Regions from separate parts of the Arthrobacter sp. 92 genome, predicted to be linked through region 1. Evidence: riboswitches for the same ligand, from Rfam matches in the RefSeq annotation. Region 1 holds a riboswitch; the other holds the start of a gene.

What was found. Region 1 has a riboswitch for S-adenosylmethionine ahead of ACP4XC_RS03190 (cobalamin-independent methionine synthase II family protein). Riboswitches for the same ligand answer to the same signal wherever they lie in the genome.
Region 2: another riboswitch for S-adenosylmethionine. It lies ahead of ACP4XC_RS16485 (aminotransferase class V-fold PLP-dependent enzyme); the one in region 1 lies ahead of ACP4XC_RS03190 (cobalamin-independent methionine synthase II family protein).

The regions. Positions count from the first base shown of each region.
Region 1 is NZ_CP189863.1:679,183-684,820, reverse strand. Features, by position in the region: gene ACP4XC_RS03200 (RNA polymerase sigma factor) at 1-348, opposite strand, end outside; gene ACP4XC_RS03195 (adenylosuccinate synthase) at 949-2,238, opposite strand; SAM riboswitch class I at 2,579-2,702, shown strand; gene ACP4XC_RS03190 (cobalamin-independent methionine synthase II family protein) at 2,716-3,930, shown strand; gene ACP4XC_RS03185 (uracil-DNA glycosylase) at 4,106-4,741, shown strand; gene ACP4XC_RS03180 (DUF3151 domain-containing protein) at 4,825-5,250, opposite strand; gene fbaA (class II fructose-bisphosphate aldolase) at 5,253-5,638, opposite strand, start outside.
Region 2 is NZ_CP189863.1:3,542,922-3,548,559, reverse strand. Features, by position in the region: gene ACP4XC_RS16490 (class I SAM-dependent methyltransferase) at 22-780, opposite strand; gene ACP4XC_RS16485 (aminotransferase class V-fold PLP-dependent enzyme) at 869-2,290, opposite strand; SAM riboswitch class IV at 2,325-2,438, opposite strand; gene hisN (histidinol-phosphatase) at 2,621-3,433, opposite strand; gene rsgA (ribosome small subunit-dependent GTPase A) at 3,489-4,604, opposite strand; gene aroA (3-phosphoshikimate 1-carboxyvinyltransferase) at 4,594-5,638, opposite strand, start outside.

The DNA of each region.
Region 1 (5,638 bases):
GAGCAACATTGCTGCCGTCTCCGCTGAGGAGGACTCACGGCGGTCCAGTTCGGGTTCGAAGGACTGCCGGACGGGTGCCCGCCGCTGCCTGCGGTGGTCGTCCACCATCCGCGCGTGCGCCACCGAGAAAACGAACGTCCGCAGCCCGCTGACGCCACCGCTGATGCTGTCTATTCGGGGCAGGACTGCGAGGAAGACATCCTGCATTGTTGCCTCCGGATCCTCGACTCCGCGGGCTGTCAGATACCCCAATACCTGGGATGCGTAACTCCGGTACACCAGACTGAACAACTCGCCCTCGCGGCCCTTGAGGGCCCGCAGGGAGTCATCGGTCAGTGCATGGGTCACGGACGTGGAACCTTCATTCAGGGGAGGGTGGCTACATTAGTGTAGCCATCAGGCGGACGCCGGATGCGTCCCGCCCGCAAGCCTCCCCGGCTATCGGGGCGGAGGGCATTGGCTCGGCCCCGCGCTCCCAGGCCGGCTTCTTGCTGAACCGGCTCCGGACAGAAAAGAGCCGGGTTGGAACATGATGGGGGACACATCCAACCCGGCGCCTTTTGTCTCAGTTAAGCGCCGCAAAGAGCCGGGCTGGAACATGATGGGGGACACATCCAGCCCGGCGCTTTTTGTCGCAGTCAAGCCCCGGGTTCAAATCTGATGGGGGACAAATTCGAACCTGGCGCTTTCATAGTGGTAATCGTCCGGGGGGCCGGTGGGGTTACGCGAAATCCAAAAAACTTAAAATTCTTTTTCGGCCCGGTCAGGGGACCCCGGCGAGAAGGTGGCTGATGACGCCACCGTCCCCTACTCCGGGCCGCCCGTTGCGGGATTCAACGGGATTGATGGGCGGCTAAACAGAGGGAAATACTGTGGAAGGCAAAACGGCGGGCCGCCCTTCCGGGTGACCCGCCATGGTTCGTGCTGCCGTTGGAGCTTCGGTGACGTTTAGTCGTTGATGAGGTCGTTGACCACGATGGTCTGGTCGCGGTCCGGGCCGACGCCGATTGCCGAGAACCGCGTGCCGGAGAGCTTCTCCAGGGCCAGCACGTAGTTCCGGGCGTTTTCCGGCAGGTCGTCCATGGCGCGGGCGCCGGTGATGTCCTCGGTCCAGCCTTCGAAGTACTCGAAGATGGGCTTGGCGTGGTGGAACTCGGTCTGGGTCATCGGCATTTCGTCGTGCCGCACGCCGTCCACGTCGTAGGCCACGCAGACCGGGATCTGCTCGATGCCGGTGAGGACGTCCAGCTTGGTGACGAAGTAGTCCGTGAAGCCGTTGACGCGGGAGGCATGGCGCGCCAGGACGGCGTCGTACCAGCCGCAGCGGCGCGGCCGGCCGGTGTTGACGCCGAACTCCCCGCCGGTCTTCTGCAGGTACATGCCCATCTCGTCGAACAGTTCCGTGGGGAAGGGACCTGCGCCCACGCGGGTGGTGTACGCCTTGATGATGCCGATGGAGCGGGAGATGCGGGTGGGTCCGATGCCGGATCCCACAGAGGCGCCGCCCGCGGTCGGGTTGGATGACGTGACGAAGGGGTAGGTGCCGTGGTCGACGTCGAGGAACGTGGCCTGGCCGCCCTCCATGAGGACCACTTTGCCCTCGTCCAGGGCCGTGTTCAGGACGAAGGTGCTGTCGATGACCAGCGGGCGGAGGCGTTCGGCGAAGGACAGGAAGTACTCCACGATCTCATCCACCTCGATGTCGCGGCGGTTGTAGACCTTGACCAGGAGCTCGTTCTTCTGGCGCAGCGATCCTTCAACCTTCTGGCGCAGGATCGAGGCGTCGAAGACGTCCTGGACGCGGATGCCGAGGCGGGCCACCTTGTCCATATACGCCGGGCCGATGCCGCGACCGGTGGTGCCGATGGCACGGCTGCCCAGGAACCGCTCGGTGACCTTGTCCAGGACCTGGTGGTAGGGCGCCACGAGATGGGCGTTGGCGGAGACGCGCAGCTTAGAGGTGTCGGCGCCGCGGGCTTCGAGGCCGTCGATCTCCTGGAACAGGGCCTCAAGGTTCACCACGCAGCCATTACCGATGATCGGAACCGCGTTGGGGCTCAGGATGCCGGCAGGAAGGAGCTTGAGCTCATACTTCTCACCGCCTACGACGACGGTGTGCCCGGCGTTGTTGCCGCCGTTGGGCTTGACCACGTAGTCGACGCGGTGGCCGAGCAGGTCAGTGGCTTTACCTTTGCCTTCGTCGCCCCATTGGGCTCCGACGATCACGATTGCTGGCATGGGATCCTCCCCCATTCGTTCGGGCCGGACTCCGTGTGATCCACCAGGTGGTCAACGCAGCTCAGCGCCGTTCATGAGAATGCCCCGAATTCCACTGCCATGCCGTGACCGGTCAGCTGACCGGCAGGCACAGCCCAAGAGTTTCGGGGCTCTTACCACCCAAGTTTAGCCGATCCGGCGGCGGGGGCCGCTATGGAGAGCCGACAGGCGGTCCGCGGCGCCGGGCGTTGCTGAGGCCGGCGGCCTGAGGCAGCGGGCCGCCCCGGGCCCGCCGGGACAATCCCCCGACACAATACTGCCCCGATTTGCGGAACCGTCGCCGGATGGAATTAAGTGAGAGTGCCCATCCGGAGCGGCCGAGAGACCTGGATCGTTGACGCCGCAGCAACCTTGTCCCCAAAACGGAACCCTGAAAACGGGACGCCGCGGCCCGGCAAAGGTGCTACAGCCAGGACCGATGGAAAGGAACCATCCGCCATGTCCGTAAACACCGATCACATCCGCGTCACCCACGCAGGTTCGTTGCCGCGCACGCCCGAACTCATCTCCGCCAACGAGGCCAAGGAAGCGGGCGGGCTCACCCCCGAGTTCCGCGAGCTGCTGGAGGCCTCGGTGGTGGACGTTGTCCAGCGCCAGAAGGACCTTGGCATCGATATCCCCAACGACGGCGAATACGGCCACACCATGTCCAGTTCCGTGGACTACGGCGCCTGGTGGAACTACTCCTTCGCCCGCCTTGGAGGCCTCGAGCCCACGGACGTGGACCGTTGGGCCGATGCCAAGGTCAGCCGCTCCACGCCCGGGAACATCGTGCTCACCTCCTTCCCCGACCGCCGGGACCGGCAGAAGTTCAACGACGCCTACAACGATCCGTCGTCGGGCATCCTCGCCCACCGCAAAAGTGTCTCCCAGCCGAAGATCGCCGGTCCGCTCACCTACACGGGGCAGGGCCTCGTGGGCTCGGACATCGCCAACCTCAAGACCGGGCTTGCCTCAGCCGGGCTGGCGGAGGGGTTCGTGGCCTCGCTCTCCCCAGGGTCCTGCGCCCGGGTGGCCAACGAGTACTACACGACCGACGAGGAGCTTCTCTACGCCTGCGCCGACGCCATGCGCGAAGAGTACAAGGCCATCATCGACGCCGGCCTGACAGTGCAGCTGGATGATCCTTCGCTGGCCGAGAGCTGGGACCAGATCAACCCCGAGCCGAGCCTGGCGGACTATCTCAAGTTCATCCAGCTTCGCGTGGAGGCCACCAACTGGGCGCTGCGCGACCTGCCGGCGGAACAGGTCCGGCTGCACGTCTGCTGGGGCTCCTGGCACGGCCCGCACACCACGGACATACCGTTCGCGGACATCATCGGCTCCGTGATGCAGGTCAATGCCGGGGCGTACTCCTTCGAGGCCGCCAACGTCCGGCATGAGCACGAATGGCGGGTCTGGGAGGACACCAAGCTTCCCGAGGGCAAAGTGATCATTCCCGGGGTGGTCTCACACGCCACCAACGTGGTGGAGCATCCGGATCTGGTGGCGGACAGGATCGTCAGGTTTGCCGATCTGGTGGGTCGCGAGAACGTCATTGCGTCCACGGACTGCGGGCTCGGGGGCCGGGTGCACCCGCAGATCGCGTTCGCCAAGCTTGAGGCCCTCGGGGAAGGCGCGCGCCGCGCCACCACGCGCCTTTGGCGGGGATAGCGGCGCCTGCAGGGTCCCCCGGGGCCACATTTCGCGGGGCTTGCTAAACTGGTAGAGACCGGTCAGGCAATCGGTCCACACCACATTTCAAACCACGCCGTACCCGAGCATGCCCACAGCACGCCCCGGTATGGTGCGGCAGCGTCACCGATCCCCGCAGGAGACACAGCAATACATGACAGCACTGGCTACTGAATCTTTCCGCGAGCAGCTTCTAGGCCGCCGCTATGAACCCAACGTCGCAGCTGTCAATGAGCTGTGTGACACTCTCCAAAGTGGCAAGCCCGACACCGTGGTCCCCTACGTGGACCCCATGCACGACGTCGACGAGTGCCGCATCATCAGCCTGTACTCCAACATCGGGACGGTCGACGAGTCCGGTTTCATCACCGCCGGCGACGACGAGGCGGCCACCCGCATGCTGGGGGTTCAGTGGAAGCTGGGCCTCCGCCCGGAATTCGTCATGCCGTGGAACGTCCACCCCTGGCACGTCCCCGGCGAGCCCAATGGCAAGTTCACTCCGGACCAGATCTCGGCCGGACTCAAGCCTCTCCTGAAGTTCCTTGCCCTGGTGCCCCGCGCCTCGGTCATCGTTGCCCACGGCACCGAGGCCAACCGCCTGGCGGGACTGCTCCTGAAGACTGAGGTGCCCCTCCTGTGGCGCCGCGGGCTGAAGACATACAAGGTGCGCTCCCTCAGCGGCCGCGCGTTCGCCGGCACCCCTGCACGGCAGCAGCAGTACCTGGACGAAATGCACGTGGTGTACGCCGACGCCATGGCCCGCACCGGCCTGACGAAGCCGGTCAGCTAGCCCCGGAAAGTGCGACGGCGGGCGGTCACCTTCTCTTGAAGGTGGCCGCCCGCCGTCGTACGTAAAGGCGTACTTACGCCTGCCTAGCCTTGCGCTTCGATGGCTGCCTTGGCTGTCGGATCGGAGTCGTTGAGGAATTTCTCAATGCGCTCCGGTTCCTCGGCCTCGCCGATCGCCGCCGAAGCGCGCCCCAGCGAATACAGCGCGCGCAGGAACCCACGGTTCGGCTCGTGCTCCCAGGGGATGGGGCCAACACCGCGCCAGCCGTTGCGGCGCAGGGAGTCCAGGCCGCGGTGGTAGCCCACGCGGGCATACGCATAGGAATCGATGGTGCGCCCCTCGTTCCACGCCTCCTCGGCCAGGATGGCCCACAGAAGCGAGGACGTGGGGTTCTTGGCCACCAGGTCCATTGCCTCCTGGCCGAGCGCGAGGTGCTGGTACACCTCGGTCTCGGGCGGCAGGAGTGTGGCTTCGGGGCCCATCAGGTTCTTGCGGAACTCGTCGGACATTATTAGAACGTCTTGCCGAGCGAGCCGAGCTGCTTGGCCGCTTCCACCACGCGGGCCGCGAGGCCGGCCTCGGCGGAGGCGCCCCAGACGCGGGGGTCGTAGAGCTTCTTATTGCCAACCTCGCCGTCGACCTTCAGGACGCCGTCGTAGTTCTTGAACATGTGGTCCACCACCGGACGCGTGTAGGCGTACTGGGTGTCGGTGTCGATGTTCATCTTGATCACGCCATAGGAGACGGCATCCGCGATTTCCTGGTCCGAGGAACCGGAGCCGCCGTGGAAGACCAGGTCAAAGGGGTTGTCCTTGCCGATCTTGGCGCCCACCTGGGCCTGGATGTCCTTGAGGATCTCCGGGCGCAGCTTCACGCCACCCGGCTTGTACACACCAT
Region 2 (5,638 bases), 1.8 Mb from region 1:
CTACCGTTAGGCCCGCCTGGCTCATGCCTTGAACGCCCGCCATGTCTGTGTCAGGTACGGCAAACCGATTACGTCGCCGGGGTTGTGCGCCAGATGCTCGTGGAGATACCAGTCCAGGTTGGCCAGCACTTTGGCGCGGGTGGCCTCGCCGGCCGCCAGGTAGTAGCTGCGGGATTTGGTGAGGTCCATGATCTCTGCGGTGGTCACCGGCGCCTCCCACCGGGTCAGGTGGCTTTCCAGTCCCTGGAATTCAGGGCCGACGGCGGGCCGGAAGTCGGGTTTGTGAACGTCACCGGCGTGCATGATCCGGGAGAGGCGGTGCACCCACGGAACGGAGGTGTCCAGCTGGTTCCAAATCAGCCCAAGCACTCCGCCGGGACGGAGGATCCGCGCGATCTCCGTGCTGGCCAGTAGCGGATCGCACCAGTGCCAGGCCTGTGCCACCGTGACAACGTCGAACGCCGCGTCGTCCAGGCCCGAGGCCTCGGCGGTGCCTTCCAGCGCCAGCACGCCGGGCATGCTCCGCCGCAGCTGCGCGAGCATGTCCGGGGACGGATCCACCGCCGTCACCCGAAGACCGCGCTCCACGAGCAGGGCAGTGAACTTCCCGGTGCCGGCGCCGAGGTCCGCGGCGTCCCGCGCGCCCGCGGGAATCAGCCAGTCCGCGGACTCACCAGGGTAGCCCGGGCGGACACGATCGTAGTGCTCGCCGCCGTCCTGAAAGCTCTGCCCAAGCTCGTTCCGGCGTTTGTGGTGCAGTTTGGGTCCTCCCCGTGCCACGCGACATCTCCTTCGGGCAGGCTGGATCTTTACCCCCCGAATTTACCGCACGGGAGCGGCGGCGCGGCATCGTCCCGCGTGGGCGGGCCTAGTCGTCGGTGCACGGGGCCGCGCCGGCGGTGCCTGGCGTGTTGGGTGCCCAGTCAGGATAGCTGCGGGTGTCGTTGGCCGGGACCCAGCGCCCCGAGTCCACCACGTAGTCCCAGCCCAGTCCGGACCGGCGCAGCTCTTCGATCCCGGCGAGCAGACGCTGGGCGTCCTCCAGCCGGGAACCGACGCCGAAGCTTGCCCGCAGCGATCCGGACGGCAAGCCCAGCCGCTTGAGCAGGGGGTGGGCGCAGAAGCGGCCATCGCGCAGGCCCACGCCGTGTTCCGCGGACAGGTAGGCCGCGACAAGTCCGGCGTCGTAGCCGGCCAGGGAGAAGTTGACGACGCCGATGGTGTCGGTGCTCTGATCCGTGTCGCTGAAGATCTGGTGGACGCTCACGCCGTCGATCTTTTGCAGCCCTTCGACCAGGAACGACCTGATGGCCGACTCGTGGGCGTGCCAGAGCTCCTGGTCCAGGGCCGCGATCACCTGGGTGGCTCGGGCAAGGGTCGCGGCACCCAGGACGTTGGGGGAGCCGCCTTCGTGCCGTGCGGGGCCGGTGGCCCAGCTAACGGAGTCCAGCCTGGCCTCCCGGACAGCGCCGCCGCCGGCAAGGTGGGGAGTGCCGGCGTCGAGCCAGTCAGTCCTGCCCACCAGGACGCCGGCGCCGAAGGGCGCGTACAGCTTGTGCCCGGAGAAGGCGAGGTAGTCGACGTCGTCCGCGGCGATGTCGACCCGACGGTGCGGTGCCAGCTGGGCGGCATCCACCACAATCCTGGCGCCGTGCTCATGGGCCAGGGCCGCGAGTTGGCGGATCGGCAGGATCTCGCCCGTCACGTTTGAGGCGCCGGTGACGGCCAGCAGGCTGACGTCACCGTGCCGCAGCTCCGAGCGCAGGTTCTCGATGGTTTCGCTGAGGGTGGCGGCCGCGATGACGCTGCGGTGGGGTACTCCCTGCCATGGCAGCAGGTTGGCGTGATGTTCTATGTCCAGATACAGCACCTCGCCGGTGTGCCTGCCATCTTTCACCGGAAGGCAGCCCGCGAGGAGATTGAGGGAATCCGTGGTGTTTCGAGTGAAGATCACCGAATCATCCGGGCGGCCGCCCACAAACTCGCGGACGATGGCGCGGGCGTTTTCGTAGACCGACGTGCTGATCTGGGAGGCGTAACCGGCGCCGCGGTGGACGCTGGCGTAGTACGGCAGGATTTCGTTGAGGTAGGCGGAGACCACGGACAGTGCGGGAGCGGAGGCGCCATAGTCCAGGTTCGCGTAGCGCACGTGCCCGCCCTGGATCAGGGGCGCCTGGATTTCCGCTCCGGTCACTGCCGAGAGCGGGCGGCCAGCCACGGCGAAGCGATCGTTGAGGATGCCGGCAGGAGCGGTGAAACCGGGGTTCGCGGGGAAAGTGGCAGTAGTCATGGGACCTCACTCTGAAAGGACCCCTCGCACCGGGGATCCGCGCTTGCCGGGTCCGTTCCGGACCGGCCTGGTCGTCACCCGGGGCACCCCACCGCGAATGGAGGGTTGCCGGCCAGCAAACCGGGGTTTAACGCTGGCACTCGTGACCTGCTAAGAGCCTAGGACATCCGCGCGGTGCTTGGAAAAACCCTCCAGAATATTAAGCGGTTTGTTACGCGATTGGCCACAAGGGCATCCCGGCCGAACAAACAACGGCGGACGCCCCCTTTTCGGGGCGTCCGCCGTCGATTATTCGGTCGGTCAAGGGGAAACGGGGCCCCTGACGGGCCGTTACAGGAGGTCGTCGAGATTCGGATTCAGACGCTTGAGCACTTCAGAATGGAGGATCGAATTGGTGGCCAGGGCATTGCCGCCGAACGGGCCGTCCACGCCCTCCAGCGAGGTGAACCGGCCGCCGGCCTCGGTGACGATGGGCACCAGGGCGGCCATGTCATACAGGTTCAGTTCGGGTTCGCACGCGATGTCCACCGACCCCTCGGCCACCATGCAGTATGACCAGAAATCGCCGAAGGCGCGGGTGCGCCATACTTCCTCGGTGAGGCCGATGAATTCGTCGAAGTTGCCGCGCTGCTTCCATCCGCCCAGGCTTGAATAAGAGAGTGAGGCATCGGAAAGCTTCGAGACGTTCGAAACCTTCAGCCGGGTGGCAGCGGCCAGCGAGCGGCCCATGTAGGCGCCGGACCCCTTGGCCGCCCACCAGCGTTTGCCGAGTGCAGGTGCACTTACCAGTCCAACCACAGGCTCGCCCTCATCCACGAGCGCGATGAGGGTGGCCCAGACGGGAACGCCGCGGACAAAATTCTTGGTCCCGTCAATTGGATCGATGATCCAGCGGCGCGAACCGTGACCTGAGCTGCCGAACTCTTCACCGAGGACGGCATCGCGTGGACGGGAACGGGAGAGCTGCCCGCGGATGGACTCCTCAGCGGCCTTGTCGGCATCCGTAACCGGCGTGAGATCCGGCTTTGTCTCCACCTGGAGATCCAGTGCCTTGAAACGGCTCATGGTCTGGGAATCGACGGAGTCAGCCAGGACATGGGCCAGCCGGAGGTCATCGTTATAGCTCGAAGCGGGTTGGGTCATGGTTCCAAACTACCGTCTAAGCGTCCGGCTGAGCGGGAGGCCACGTTGCGGGCGGCTAGGAGACGGTGCCCAGTTCCTTTGTCTCCTGGGCTTCCATCCGTGGGTCCGTGCCCAGCAACCGCCGCAGGGAAGCGAGCCGGGCGGCTCCTGACGCTCCGGCGTGTCCTTCGGCCACCCAGGCATCCACTCCGCAGTTGACGGCTGAGGAGTCGTGCTTGCAGCCGCGTTCGCAGGCGTCCGTGCCGGGCTCAAGGTCCGGGAACGAGCGCAGGATCCGGTCCGGGTCCACGTGCGCGAGGCCGAAGGACCTGATGCCCGGGGTATCAATGATCCAGCTTCCGGGAGGCGCGTCGCTGATCCGCAGGGCCAGCGCCGACGACGATGTGTGGCGTCCCCGTCCTGTCACGGCGTTGACTCCGCCCGTGGCACGTTCCGCGCCGGTCAGGGCGTTGACCATGGTGGATTTGCCCACACCGGAGTGGCCCAGCATAACCGTGACCTTCCCGTCGAGATGGGCGCGGAGCTCTGCCACGGCGTCGCCATCCAGCCGGGCGGACAGCCCGTCGTCGGAGCGCGCGTCGATACCCGAAGCCGCTGAATCGGCCGTGCGGCTGATGATGACAGGGAAATCGAGGTGCCGGTAGTTCGAAAGGAGTTCGGTGGGATCCTTGACGTCAGCTTTGGTCACCAGAAGCAACGGCTCGATGCCGGCATCGTAGGCGGCCACGAGCGCACGGTCGATAAAGCCGGTCCGGGGCTCGGGATTGGCGGCGGCCACCACCACCACCAACTGGTCCGCGTTGGCAACCACGGCGCGTTCAATGGGATCGGTGTCGTCGGCGCTGCGCCTGAGGAGGGTCTTGCGGTCCTGGATCTTCACCAGCCGGGCGAGGGTGTCCGGGGCGCCGCTCACATCTCCCACGAGCGAAACGAAGTCGCCCGCAACCACCGGGGAACGGCGGAGCTCGCGTGCCCTCGCGGCAATGACAATGCGCTCGTTGTCCGTGTCTTCCCCGACCACGGCCGTATAGCGTCCCCGGTCCACGGTGATGATCCGGCCGGTCACTGCGTCCTCGTAGGCGGGCCTGTCCTTGGTGCGCGGACGTGAGCCCTTCTTATTGGGACGGATCCGAATGTCGGACTCATCCCACGTACCCGTACTACGCCCCACTGGCCGCGCCCCTTGCATCAGGTCCCTGGGCCAGCATTGCTTCCCACAACTGGGGGAAGCCGGGCATGGTTTTGGCGGTGGTACCGATATCCTCGACCTCGACGCCCTGGACTGCGAGGCCAAGGATGGCCCCGGCCGTGGCCATTCTGTGGTCGGCATAGCTGTGAACCACGCCGCCGTGGAGTGTGGCGGGCCGGATGACCAGGCCGTCGGCGGTCTCCTCGGCATCCCCGCCCAAGCGGTTGATTTCAGCCACCAGGGCGGCAAGGCGGTCGGTTTCATGGCCCCTGAGGTGGGCGATGCCGGTGAGTCGGGACGGTCCGGTGGCCAGGGCACACAGGGCGGCCACGGTGGGAGCAAGTTCGCTGGTGTCCGCGAAGTCGGAGCCCTTGATCTCAGGACCGCCCGTGACGGTGAGCGTCCCGCCCTCGAGCCTTACCGTGGCTCCCATGTCCCGGAGGATGGTCCGCCAGAGGTCTCCCACCTGGGTGGTCGGTGTGGGCCAATTGGGAATGCGGACGGTGCCGCCGGTGGCGAGGGCCGCAGCAAGGAACGGGCCGGCGTTGGAGAGATCCTGTTCAATCCGTTGATCGAACGCGTGAATGGGGCCCGGAGCGACGATCCAATGATTTGGTGTGGAGTCATCGACCGACACGCCAACCCCGCGCAGGACCGCTACCGTCATATTGATGTGGTCAAGGCTGGGGACAGGCTTGCCCACATGTTCAAGGTGGAGTCCTTCGGTGAACCGGGCGCCCACAAGGAGCAATGCGGACACGAACTGCGACGAAGCGCTGGCATCGATCACCAGGCGGCCGCCGCGGACCTCACCGGTGCCGTCCACCAGAAACGGGAGGGACGACGGCGGTGCGCCGTCATTCGCCCGCACGGACACACCGAGGGCCGTCAGCGCCTCAATGATGGTCCCCATGGGACGTTCACGCGCGTGCGGATCGCCGTCGAACAGCGTCACTCCACGACGCAGGGCGGCCAGCGGCGGCACGAACCGCATCACGGTGCCGGCAAGTCCACAA